Regions from separate parts of the Paenibacillus sp. J22R56 genome, predicted to be linked through region 3. Evidence: predicted binding sites of a transcription regulator. Region 3 holds the regulator's gene; each other region holds the start of a gene.
What was found. Region 3 encodes Rex, which represses fermentation and respiration genes when NADH is low (regulators of the CRP and FNR family bind a similar motif). Its sites were predicted from a motif close to TTGTGAAATATTTCACAA; they were not measured.
Positions count from the first base shown of each region.

Region 1: a site for Rex is predicted at 1,515-1,532, ahead of AC0YNT_RS08110 (DUF1641 domain-containing protein). Genes of this name have one in related genera too.
Region 2: a site for Rex is predicted at 2,385-2,402, ahead of nadA (quinolinate synthase NadA). Genes of this name have one in related genera too.

Region 1 is NZ_JBWDNV010000003.1:27,304-31,569, forward strand. It holds gene AC0YNT_RS08090 (YjzC family protein) at 1-23, opposite strand, end outside; gene rpsF (30S ribosomal protein S6) at 209-493, shown strand; gene ssb (single-stranded DNA-binding protein) at 528-1,067, shown strand; gene rpsR (30S ribosomal protein S18) at 1,086-1,370, shown strand; gene AC0YNT_RS08110 (DUF1641 domain-containing protein) at 1,612-2,034, shown strand; gene AC0YNT_RS08115 (NAD(P)/FAD-dependent oxidoreductase) at 2,065-3,243, shown strand; gene AC0YNT_RS08120 (cation:proton antiporter) at 3,420-4,266, shown strand, end outside.
Region 2 is NZ_JBWDNV010000015.1:53,745-58,010, reverse strand. It holds gene nadB (L-aspartate oxidase) at 1-1,337, opposite strand, end outside; gene nadA (quinolinate synthase NadA) at 1,381-2,319, opposite strand; gene AC0YNT_RS29030 (ABC transporter permease) at 2,565-3,527, opposite strand; gene AC0YNT_RS29025 (ABC transporter permease) at 3,524-4,266, opposite strand, start outside.
Region 3 is NZ_JBWDNV010000002.1:429,907-434,172, forward strand. It holds gene dinG (ATP-dependent DNA helicase DinG) at 1-1,310, shown strand, start outside; gene AC0YNT_RS05955 (redox-sensing transcriptional repressor Rex) at 1,307-1,966, shown strand; gene AC0YNT_RS05960 (amidohydrolase) at 1,947-3,248, shown strand; gene AC0YNT_RS05965 (cell wall elongation regulator TseB-like domain-containing protein) at 3,248-3,781, shown strand; gene AC0YNT_RS05970 (hypothetical protein) at 3,909-4,266, shown strand, end outside.

The sequences.
Region 1 (4,266 bases), on a different contig from region 3:
GAAAACAATGTCCATTCACCCATATTCGTTCACCTCCTTGTCCGATTCTTATTATGAACCGGAGAGGGCAGGGTCATGAAAGGTAGAAATCGGGAGTGCCGAATGACTTGTCAAGGTATAGGCTATTTGCTATACTGTGTAGATGCGAGTAATAATCTCGCTCCTTGCCCCTTAAAGGGGCCGTTAGTCCAAAAGGAGGTGAAACACAATGCGCAAATATGAAGTGATGTACATCATTCGTCCGGATGTTGAGCAAGAAAACGTTCAAGCCATCGTCGACAAATTCAGTGGCATCATTAACAATGGCGGGGAAGTCACAAAGCAAGATGTGATCGGTAAACGTCGTCTTGCGTATGAGATCAATAAGATTCGTGATGGTTACTACGTTCTGGTTCATTTCAATGCAACGACAGAAGTTGTTAATGAACTTGACCGCATCATGAAAATTACGGATGAAGTTATCCGTAGCTTGATCGTCAGAGACGTTGCTTAATCCACGCTAGATGTTCGATTGGGAGGCAAAGGCGATGTTGAATCGTGTAATACTGATTGGCAGATTAACAAGAGACCCCGAATTGCGTTATACACCAGCAGGTGTAGCAGTTACGCAATTTACGATAGCAGTAGACCGGCCGTTTACGAGCGGTCAGGGCGAGCGCGAAGCGGATTTTATTCCGGTCGTAACTTGGCGGCAGTTGGCTGAGACATGCGCCAATTACTTGCGTAAAGGTCGCTTAACAGCGGTAGAAGGACGCATTCAAGTGCGTAACTACGAGAACAACGAAGGTAAACGCGTCTATGTGACGGAAGTTATTGCCGATAACGTTCGCTTCTTGGAATCTAACCGTGAAGGCGGAGCTCCGCAAGAAAGTGGCAGTTATGCCGGAAGCAACAACAACAGCGGAGGATCTTTAAGCGGCGGCGGTGGTAACGCTCCTTATGGCGGCGGTAACGGCGGCGGCGGCGGAAGCCGGCCTAGTACTCCACGTAACAACAACAACAGCCGTGATCCGTTCTCGGATGACGGTCGACCGATCGATATATCAGAAGATGACTTGCCATTTTAATCGAAAGGATGGGTTCGAATGAGCTTCAAGCAAAGAGAAGGCGGAGACGGAGAGCGTCCAGAACGCAAATTCGGCGGCCGCAAAGGCGGACGCAACAAACGCCGTAAAGTATGTTTCTTCACTGTGAACAAAATTGCTCACATTGACTATAAAGATACTGATCTGCTCAAAAAGTTTATCAGCGAGCGCGGCAAAATTTTGCCACGTCGTGTAACTGGAACTAGCGCGAAATACCAACGTCTGCTGACGGTTGCTATCAAGCGTGCACGTACAGTAGCATTGCTGCCGTACACAACTGAGTAGTAAGTAGTAAGAAGCCCATTGAGACTAACGTCTCGATGGGCTTTTTTCGTGTTTTCATAAAAATAGGAATTGATCATTTGACGCAAGAGGAATACAATAAGATGTAGTTCGTGCATACAAGTCGGCGATGATGTTAGAGCTTCATTGTGAATAATTTCACTTTAAATTTACAGTTGTGGAATATCGACTTATGCAAGTAAATCATTTGATCGATTACTGATGGAAAGAGGGATGCATTCGTATGTCTGAAACCGTAACGAAATTACCTGAAGAATCCGGCTCTGTACGTGAACTGGACGTTCTCGAGCAACTGCTGCAACCAGAAATTCAGCAATCGCTGACTCAACTGGTGAACCACCTGCCTAAATTGGCAGAACTGGTGACGCTTATGACTAAAGCTTATGATGTAGCTACTACAGTAGCAAACGACAAAGTTCTGATGAACGATATGGTTCATGGCTTTGGCGAATTCGTTCAACCAATCGTTGATAAAACTAAAGGTATTGCTAACGCAGCAGTTGAAGCTGGCGATCGTGCACAAGCCGATAACTCGACAATTGGTCTCTTTGGCATGCTGAAAATGCTGAAAGATCCACAAGTACAAGCAACACTTCGTTTCGCTCAATCGTTCCTGAACGTATTGGCTGAGCGTAAGAACGTATAATTCGGAATCATACAAGAGCGGAGGGTAAACATGGCTAAGCAAATTTTAATTCTTGGCGGCGGTTATGGCGGTCTGTTGAGCGCACTAACGGCTCGTAAATACATTTCGGCTGAAGAAGCAGAAATCACGGTAATTAACAAAACGCCTTACCACCAAATCATTACTGAATTGCATCGTCTGGCTGTAAGCGGCGTTAACGAAGGAAACGTAGCACTTCCTTTGGAAAAACTGCTTAAAGGCAAATCGGTTAATCTGGTTATTGATACAGTTGAGAACATCGATCCAGAGAAAAAACAAGTTAAACTGGCTGGCAGCGGCACAGTGAAATATGATCAACTGGTAGTCGCTCTAGGCGGCGAAACAGCATTCTTTGGCATCCCTGGTCTCGAAGAGAACAGCCTGACGCTGAAATCGGTTGAAGAAGCGAAGCAAGTTAGCGCTCATATCCAAAACCGCATTGCAGCTTATGCGCAATCCAAAAACAAAGCAGACGCAACAATCGTTGTTGGCGGCGGCGGCCTGACAGGTATCGAGCTGATCGGCGAGATCGTTGATATGCTTCCAAAATGGTGTGCAGAGCATGGTGTTGACCGCAGCGAAATCTCGCTGTACAACATTGAAGCTGGTCCAACCATTCTGATGGGCTTCCCAGCTGACCTGCTTGAGCGTGCGAAATCCAGCCTGACTGACCGTGGCGTTAACCTGATCATGGGTGTTGCCGTTACTGAAGTTCAAGGCAACACAGTTATGCTGAAAGACGGCAGCTCGATCGAAACGAATACATTCGTTTGGACAGGCGGTGTTACAGGTAACCCTGTAGTAGCAAACTGTGGTATCGAAGTAAACCGTGGCCGTGCATCGGTTACTGAATTCCTGCAATCGACTTCCCACTCGGATGTATTCCTTGCTGGCGACAACGCGTTTGTTATGGGTCCAGAAGGCCGTCCTTACCCACCAAGTGCACAAATCGCTTGGCAAATGGGCGAGTGCATTGGTTACAACCTGTTCGCATCGGGCAAAGGTATCCCAATGAAATCGTTCGAGTTCGTTAACTCCGGTGTTCTTGCGAGCCTTGGCCGCAAAGATGCAATCGGTACAATTGGTGCTAGCCAGCTGAAACTGAAAGGTACAGCAGCTACACTGATGAAAGAAGCAAGTAACGTTCGTTACCTGACTCATGTTAACGGTCTGTTCTCGTTCTTGAAATAATAGTTTTATTCGAGAAAAGGAACCATTCGCTGGTTCACTCGTAATAGTAGTTAAATAAGCTTTATCTTGGAGGAGCCTGCCACAGCGGGCTCCTTCTGTCTATTTTCGGGAGCCTGCATAGTTGCAGGCTCCTTTTGTTATGCTTAAATACATGGAGGAAGGAGCGCCATATAACAATGGTATTCATTTTATATTTGGTCATTATATTGTTCGCTACCAAGGTTACAGGAGCCTTGTCTGTACGATTGGGGCAGCCTGCTGTACTTGGAAAGCTGCTCGCAGGCATTATTATTGGCCCAGCTGTACTGGACTGGGTACAGCCGGATGATTTTATCGGACATTTCTCGGAAATCGGTGTGCTGCTGCTTATGTTTATAGCGGGGCTGGAGACCGATCTGGAGCAGCTGAGGAGCAATTGGAAGGCCTCGTTCGCTGTTGCTGTTGGCGGCATTATACTGCCTTTTGTAGGCGGTTATGCGATTGCTGCAGCGTTTGGCTTGTCGAACAATGAAGCGTTATTCCTTGGGCTGCTGCTTTGCGCCACTTCAGTCAGTATCTCGGTGCAAACCTTGAAGGAAATGAATAAACTGCAGACGCGTGAGGGGACGACCATTCTAGGTGCTGCAGTTGTAGATGATGTCATCGTAGTCGTCTTGCTGGCGGTTATGATGAGCGTTCTTGTTCCTGCTCAAGATGTATCGATTGGGCTGCTTATCGGTAAGAAGCTTTTGTTCTTTATTATAGTTGTTGCAGCGGGATGGCTATTGGTGCCTCGTTTCCTAAAATGGTTCTCTCCACTACGTGTGACAGAAGCGGTCATGAGCGGGGGGCTAATCATCTGCTTTGCCTTTTCTTATTTTGCAGAGGAGATGGGCATCGCAGGTATTATCGGCGCCTTTGCTGCAGGTATTGCGGTATCGCAGACCTCGTATAAGCTTGAAGTGGAATCGAAGATTGAGCCAATTGCCTATACGTTATTTGTTCCCGTATTTTTCGTCAGTATCGGTCTTCATATTACCTTCG
Region 2 (4,266 bases), on a different contig from region 3:
GCGTATCGAACCATAATCTTCTGCAGCTTGAGCCGCTTCTCAACAACGGCCTGCATTGGCGCACTGCTGCGCGGCTGCTCCACTTCGATTACCGGTTTTGTTTCCAGCTCCGAAAGCTTAATAATGCTATCAACAATGCGTTTGCCAAAAACAATTGCTTCTGATAATGAATTGCTCGCAAGACGGTTCGCTCCATGAACACCGGTAGACGATACTTCCCCGCATGCAAACAATCTTCTTATATTGGTTTCCCCGTTTAAATCGGTTTTGACTCCACCCATCATATAATGGGCAGCAGGTGCAACCGGAATCCAGTCCGTCGTCAGGTCCAGCCCATACTGCAGACAGAATTCATAGATATTCGGGAAACGATGCCTCACCATATCGGCCGATTCATGCGTCACATCAAGATACACGAACGTCGACTTTGTCTCTTCCATCTCACTGACAATAGCGCGTGCGACAACATCACGAGGTGCAAGCTCAAGCTGAGCATGATAACGATCCATGAAACGTTCTCCCCGGATATTACGCAGAATCGCTCCTTCGCCCCGAACTGCCTCAGAGATGAGGAAGCGTGGTGCACCCGGATAACAAAGAGAAGTCGGATGGAATTGAACAAATTCCATATCTTGAATGAGGGCACCTGCACGGTAAGCCATAGCAACACCATCGCCAGTTGCTACATCCGGATTAGTCGTATAACGATACAGCTGGCCTGTTCCACCGGAACATAAGATGGTCGCTTTACCCCGCACATATAGACGCTGCCCGTCAGGCTTCTGAACGATCGCCCCACAGCATTCACCATCCTGCGTGACGAGGTCGATGACAAAATGATCATCCCACACATCAATGCCTGGATCCGCTGTTGCTTTCTCCGACAAAGCGCGTACGATCTCAAAACCTGTTGCGTCTCCGTTCGCATGAAGAATACGGCGCTGACTATGCGCCCCTTCCTTGGTAAGCGCAAATACACCGTTCTCAAGGTCAAACTGTGTGCCCATGCTGATGAGATTGCTGACGCCTTCAGGACCCTCATGGACAAGGACATTAACTGCATCTTCCGAGCAAAGACCTACGCCTGCAATAAGCGTATCCTCGCGATGATAGGCTGGTGAATCGTCATCCGAAATAACCGCAGCGATACCCCCTTGAGCGTAACGCGTATTGCTGTCGAGCAAAGATTTTTTCGTAATCATTAAGACAGAATGGTTCTTCTCACTTGCCAATAATGCGGTAAAAAGACCGGCAATGCCGGCCCCGATTACAAGTACGTCCTTCTCTATAACGGGCAAGTCCTCTAACGACAGGTCAACGAGGTATCTTGGTATCATATTATTATTGCGCCTCCAAGCATAGGAGTAGCGCATGCTCCTCCTATTTTACGAGTAACATGCGCTCCAGGGACTTACGGGCTTGTTCCGCAACATGTTCTGGAACGTAGATTTGAGGCTGCATGGTTTCGAGACATTTTACCAGCTTCTTCAAGTTGTTCACCTTCATGTTTGGACAAACCAAATATTTGGATGCAAAATGGAATGTTTTGTTCGGGCTGTCCAGACGAAGCTGGTAACCAGTACCGTCTTCTGTACCAACGATAAACTCCTGACAATCCGATTCCTTGCAATATTTAAGAATAGCTGTTGTGCTGCCGACAAAATCGCCAAGCTCTACAACTTCAGGACGGCATTCCGGATGCACAACGAATTGCGCGTTCGGGTATTTCGCCTTCATCTCCTCAACGTCTTTCACCGTCAGCATATCATGCGTGTTGCAGTAGCCTTCCCAGATGATCATCTTCTTGTCGGTATTCTGCTGCACATAATGGCCCAGGTTTTTGTCTGGTACCCAGATCACTTCATCGCCTTCTACCGAGTTCACCACTTTAACGGCATTCGCAGATGTACAGCAAATATCCGTCTCCGCTTTAATGTCTGCTGAAGAATTGATATAAGTGACAACAGTTGCGTTAGGATGCTGTGCTTTCAGCTTGCGCAGTCCTTCCACGTTAACCATGTCTGCCATCGGGCATCCTGCACGTTCGTCAGGAATAATAACCGTTTTGTTAGGAGCAAGAATTTTCGCGCTTTCTCCCATAAAATGAACCCCGCAAAAGACGATAACATCCGCATCAGTCTCTGCAGCCTTCTGAGCGAGCAAGAACGAATCCCCGCGGAAATCCGCAACCTCTTGAATTTCATCCCGTTGATAGTAATGAGCCAGAATGATTGCATTTCGTTCTTTCTTTAATTGCATGAGCCTTTCACGCAGTTCACGATTCTGTTCCGCCTTGCGTTCCAGCGCCAGCGCTTCCACAGTTGATCCTCTCCTCTTATGAGGGATGGGCGGTGAGTCCCATTCCGATTAATGGCTTACCGACTTTGTGAATTGATGCACAAACTCAGTCAAGTCAATGGCTTAAATGTGATTGATTTGTTAAGGTTTAATTTACTCCACGTGCAGGATGCTGTCAATGCATTAAATAAGAAAAAACCCTCTTTACCGCCTGCGAATTTCGCATAAGGACGGAGAAGAGGGCTAAGTGTAAAAAACGAGCTTCCTTACCTTTTCGCTGGATCGTATGGTTCACCAAGCGCACTAGGTGCTGACGAACGTCCCACTGCTCCTGCCAGAACAATAAGGGTCAGTAAATACGGCAGCATATAGAAGAACTCATTCGGAATATGATGCGACCATTCGAACAACTGTGCCCAGTTACGAAGTGCCTGCGCCATCCCGAAGAAGATCGCCGCACCAGCAACGCCAAGCGGATTCCATTTTCCAAAAATAACAGCCGCTATCGCAATAAAGCCTTGTCCGGAAATCGTGTTATGAGCAAAGTTGCTTGTTGTCGTGAGCGCGATTGTTGCGCCGCCAAGACCAGCTAAAGCGCCGCTCAGCATAACGCCGATATAACGGTATTTGGTTACGCTGATTCCGACTGTGTCCGCCGAGCTCGGATGCTCGCCTACAGCACGCAGACGAAGGCCGAAGGTCGTACGGTACAGCACAAAGTAGCTGAGAATAACAACGCCAATCACAATATAAGTTGTTGGATAAGCGGTGAAGATCCCTTTACCCAGCAATGGAATATCAGAGAGGCCTGGTATAGCAACCGGATTAAACACGTACTCCAGTGTTGGAGTCTGTCCAGAGCCTTCGTACAAGTTCTTGGTCAGATAAATAGCGAGACCCGCTGCCAAGATATTAATAACGACCCCAACAATGGTCTGGTCTGCACGGAACGTAATCGTTGCTACGGCATGCAGCAATGAGACGATTACACCAAAGACAAGACCGGCAATAAGCCCCATCCAAGGAGCGCCATGCTTCATACCGCCTTGAATAGCTTGGTCAGAGATAACGGCTGCAGCGAATGCGCCTGATATCATAAGACCTTCAAGACCGATGTTAATGACACCCGAACGCTCTGAGAAGAGTCCACCAAGGCCTGTGAAGATAAGCGCTGTCGAGAAGACAAGCGTAATGCTTATTAATTGACCAATTGTATCTAATGCGTTCATCGTGCACCGCCTCCTTCCGATTTGCCTTTATTCGAACGGCGAATCATAAATGGTTTGAGGAAGAATTTCACCAAACCATGCGAAGCGACGAAGAAGATAATCGAACCAATAACGATACGAACAATCTCAGGCGGTACATTTGCACCAAAGCTCATACCCGCCGAACCATAGCTTAAGCCGCCGAACAGCACGGCACCAAGGAATACGCCAATCGGTGTATTGCCACCAAGAAGAGCTACAGCGATACCGTCAAACCCATACCCCCATGATGCAGCCATTACCGTCTGGTAGCCGAACACACCTAGAATCTCGAAGACGCCGCCAAGACCTGCGAACACGCCGCTGATAAACATCGAAGTGATGATTGTACGGTTAACGTTCATTCCGGCATATAGCGCAGCATTTGGGTTGAGACCCACTGCACGAAGCTCATAACCTTTTTTCGTACGCCACAAGATCACATAAAAGACGATTAAGCCAATAATCGCAAATAATGTTCCCCAATGCATACGGGCATTACCCATACTTTCGGACAGCCATTTGATCGATACAAGTGCCGACTCATGAATCGGCTTCGATTTCTGCTGACCTTCCATAACGAGATATGTACCCACGATATAGTTGGAGAGGAAAAGCGCAATCCAGTTCAGCATAATCGAGGAAATAACCTCGTTTACACCACGTGCAGCTTTCAAATAACCGGAGAGCGCCGCCCACAAGCCGCCAAACAGACCACCAA
Region 3 (4,266 bases):
ATGAGCGGGTACAAGCATGGACGGAAACCATTGATACGGTTATTCCGATTTTCCAAGACGTCAAGGAGCATTGGGATAAGCTGTTTGAGCTCCTGTATGCCTTCGTTGGCGAGTCTGGAGAGGCCGGCAATGATAACGGTCAGGCCGTTTGCCGTTTGCGCAGTGACACCCCGAAAACAGGCTGGGACGATGTGTTGAATATAGAGACAAATGTGCATACCGAGCTCAGCCGGGTCGTTAAGACAGTGGATAAAATGGCATCGGATATTAAAGAAAGACTCGATGACCAGACGATTCAAGGACTTATTACCGACCTCAATGGCGTTGTTCGTGATTTGACGAGAGTGAAGGATGATCTGCGTACCTTCCTCAAGATGGAGCAAAATTCGGAAGTGTATTGGATTGAAGCGAGTATGGCTTACCGTTATCGGTCTGTCCATCTTTATGCCGTTCCGGTGGATGTCAGCAAACAGCTTCAGCAATATTTCTTTGATGTGAAGGACAGCATTGTGCTAACTTCTGCAACATTGTCTGTTCATAAATCGTTCCAGTATGCGGAGGAGCAGCTTGGCCTCGAAGGGTTTGAAGAAAATAACCGGCTCAAGACCGTTCAGCTTCCCTCGCCGTTTAATTATCGCGAGCAGGCTCTGGTCATTATTCCACGGAATTTCCCAACCTTGAAAGGTGCTGGGAGCGATCAGCAGTTTACTTCTATGCTTGTAGACTCGCTTGCGGATGCAGCAGTAGAGACAAAAGGACGCATGCTTGTGCTATTTACTTCATATCGGATGCTGAAGCAGGTCTATGAGCCGCTTAAAGAAGCTTTGGCAGGTTCGGGTATTCAGGTCCTTGGACAAGGCATTGACAGCGGTAATCGGACAAAGCTTACGAGACGGTTCACCCAGTCACCCGAAACGGTTCTGCTTGGCACGAGCAGCTTCTGGGAAGGGGTGGACATTCCAGGTGAGGCTTTAACCTGTCTTGCCATCGTCCGCCTGCCGTTCCAGCCGCCGAATCATCCGCTTGTTGAAGCGAAGTCGGAGCTGCTGCAGAAGCAAAAGCAAAATCCGTTTATGAAGCTGTCTATCCCACAAGCGGTTATCCGCTTCAAACAGGGCTTCGGAAGACTTGTTCGTACAACGAAGGACAAGGGGATTGTTATTATCTACGATACGCGAGTCATTGATACGTATTATGGCAAACATTTCCTTTATTCATTACCAGGACCGAAGATTGAAACCATGCATACGGATCAGATGGTAGCGCGAATGCGGGAATGGCTGCAATCGGAAGAGGGGGCAAACGGGTGAAGCAGGCGAAAATATCAGAGGCCGTCGTCAGACGGCTGCCCATCTATCTGCAGGTGTTAAACGAATTGTACAACCGTGAAGTGCAAACCGTTTCCTCGCAGGAGCTGGGACTCAAGCTAGACCTCAATCCCGCCCAAATTCGGAAGGACCTTGCTTATTTCGGTGATTTCGGCCGTAAGGGTATCGGGTACGACGTCTCCTATTTGATTGAGAAGATTCAACAAATCCTAAAGCTGGACCAGCGGATTAATGTTGCACTCGTTGGTGCTGGTAACCTAGGACATGCATTATGTAATTACAATAAGTACTCCAAAGACAATATGAAAATTGTCGCCGTATTCGATGACCATCCTAGTAAGATCGGGACGATGATTAATAATCTTCCCATCATGCCTATGGAAAAGCTGAAGGCTGTCGTAGAGGAAAATAATATCCGGATCGGCATTATTACCGTGCCCGGTCCGGAAGCACAAAATGTAGCGAATCAGTTCGTAGAAGCGGGGATTGAAGGGATCTTGAACTTTGCACCGGCTATATTGCGGTTACCAGATCATATCCGGATTCACCACGCAGACTTTACAAGAGAATTACTGAGCTTGGCTTATTATTTGAACAAAGAAAGGAATGAACTTGAAGATGGCTCAATTATGGATTGAAAATGGCCTGTTCGTGACGATGAACGATACCAATTCGGTCTTCCGGGGACACATGGTAGTAACCGACGATCAGATTACATATATCGGTGAGACAGCTCCAACTGGGCTGGATGAGAAAGTAGAACGATTAGACGGCAGCAAGCTTGCTTTTATGCCGGGCCTTATTAATACACATGGTCATGCAGCTATGTCTCTGCTCCGTGGTTACTCCGACGATCAAAACCTGCAAGTATGGCTCGAGCAAAAAATGTGGCCGATGGAAGGCAAATATATCGATCAAGATACTCGTGCTGGCAGCGCCTTGGCTATTGTCGAGATGCTGAAGACGGGTACAACAGCGTTTGTTGATATGTATGACAGAATGGATCAAGTGGCTGCAATGGTTGAGCAATCGGGTATTCGCGGCTGTTTGACACGTGGCGTTATTGGTCTTTGTTCCGAGGAGATCCAGCAGGCGAAGCTGACAGAAGCAATCGCATTCGCGCGGGATTGGAACGGCAAAGCAGATGGACGTATTACGACCATGATTTCACCACATGCCCCTTATACTTGCCCGCCTGATTACATTGAGAAGTTTGTCCAAGCTGCTCATGATTATGATCTGCCTGTTCATACACATATGTCCGAGACACTTGCTGAAGTGGAGCAAAATGTCCGGGATTACGGTACTCGTCCTGTCGAGCATCTGGATAAGCTGGGCTTTTTCTCGCGGCCGGCACTTGTTGCCCATGCGGTACATTTGAATGATGAAGAGATTGCATTGCTGGCTGACCGTAAGGTAGCCGTATCCCATAATCCTGTCAGCAATCTGAAGCTGGCAAGCGGCGTAGCTCGTGTACCTGAACTGCTGCGTGCAGGCGTTACTGTGTCGCTTGGTACGGATAGTGTTGCGAGCAATAACAATTTGGATCTGTTTAAAGAAATCAAATTTGCTGCTTTGCTGCACAAAGGAGTATCCGGTGATCCAACCGTTATCCCTGCTATGGAGGCATTACGCATGGGTACGGTTTATGGTGCACGTTCCATATGGCAGGAAGAAAAAATTGGCCAATTGGTTGAAGGCAAAAAAGCAGATTTCATTGCCATCGATATAGAACAGCCTCATTATTATCCCCTGACAGATATCGTATCGCATCTTGTTTATTCCGGTTCAGGAAGAGATGTTAAGCATGTGTGGGTGGATGGACGTAAAGTTGTTCATAATGGCGAGTGTACGCTAATGGATGAAGAGAAGATCCGTTACGAGGCACAAGCAAGCTTCGAGCGGCTGCTGCAAGCATAATGAGAGCGACAACTAAAAAACGTTCTTCGGTCATGAGTCCAAAGCGCTGGCTGGCCGTGATTCTTGTTGCCTTGTTGGCTGTTATCGCAATTGTAATCATGTACTACAATACGATTCAACAGCCATTCTGGGACTCAGAGAATCCGATTCGCAAGCAAGCTAAGGAAGCAGCAAACTTGACCAAAGTAACGTCCATCACGAAGCAGGTATGGGATACGACTTCTTGGATCGTGAAGGGCGAGAATGACGCGGATGAAGTGATTTATGTATGGTTAATTGGTCCGGATAAGACCGTGCAGATTGTTAAGGAAACTGAAAGTGTACTTAAAGCCTCAATCAAACAAGCTGTGCTGAAAGCCAAACCGGATGCAGAATTCAAACGGATTCAGCCGGGAACGTTAAATGGACAGCTTGTGTGGGAAGTCTTCTATTCAGAAGGCCATAACCCCGAGAAATACAGCTACGCATTCTATGATTTCCGTACGGGAACGTATGTGACGGAATATCATCTTCCTGCCAAAACAGCGAGCTAGCCGCGTAAGCGGCTGGCTCCTTTTCCTGTTTTTACACCGCCCTCTTGATGTCGATATATGATATACTTTCGTATAGCAGAGATGATATACGGAATTTTATATTAACGCTTAAAGAGGAGGAGTAAGAATGAAACTTCGCATTGTCCCATTCGTGTTGTCCGCTGTAGCTACAGCATTGCTGCTGTTTGGCGGGTGGATGTTATATAAGCAGTTTGCTGTCGTTTCTCCTTTTCAGAAGTCTATCGGACAAGTTGAAGGTGTCGCCTCGGCGAATGCTCCTACTATAGATCAAGATCATGTGTCAGTACAGGTTACGCTTGAGCCGGATGCGAAATTAAAAGATGTCTATGAAAACATTGCTAAAGAAGGCAAGGATGCTATTGGTGACCGCGATTTGCAGCTTGATATTACTAATGCAGTTCCTAGTAGTCAATTAGATAAAGTATGGTCTTCGGTGTTATTTAATGTTGCAGAAGCGATGGAGA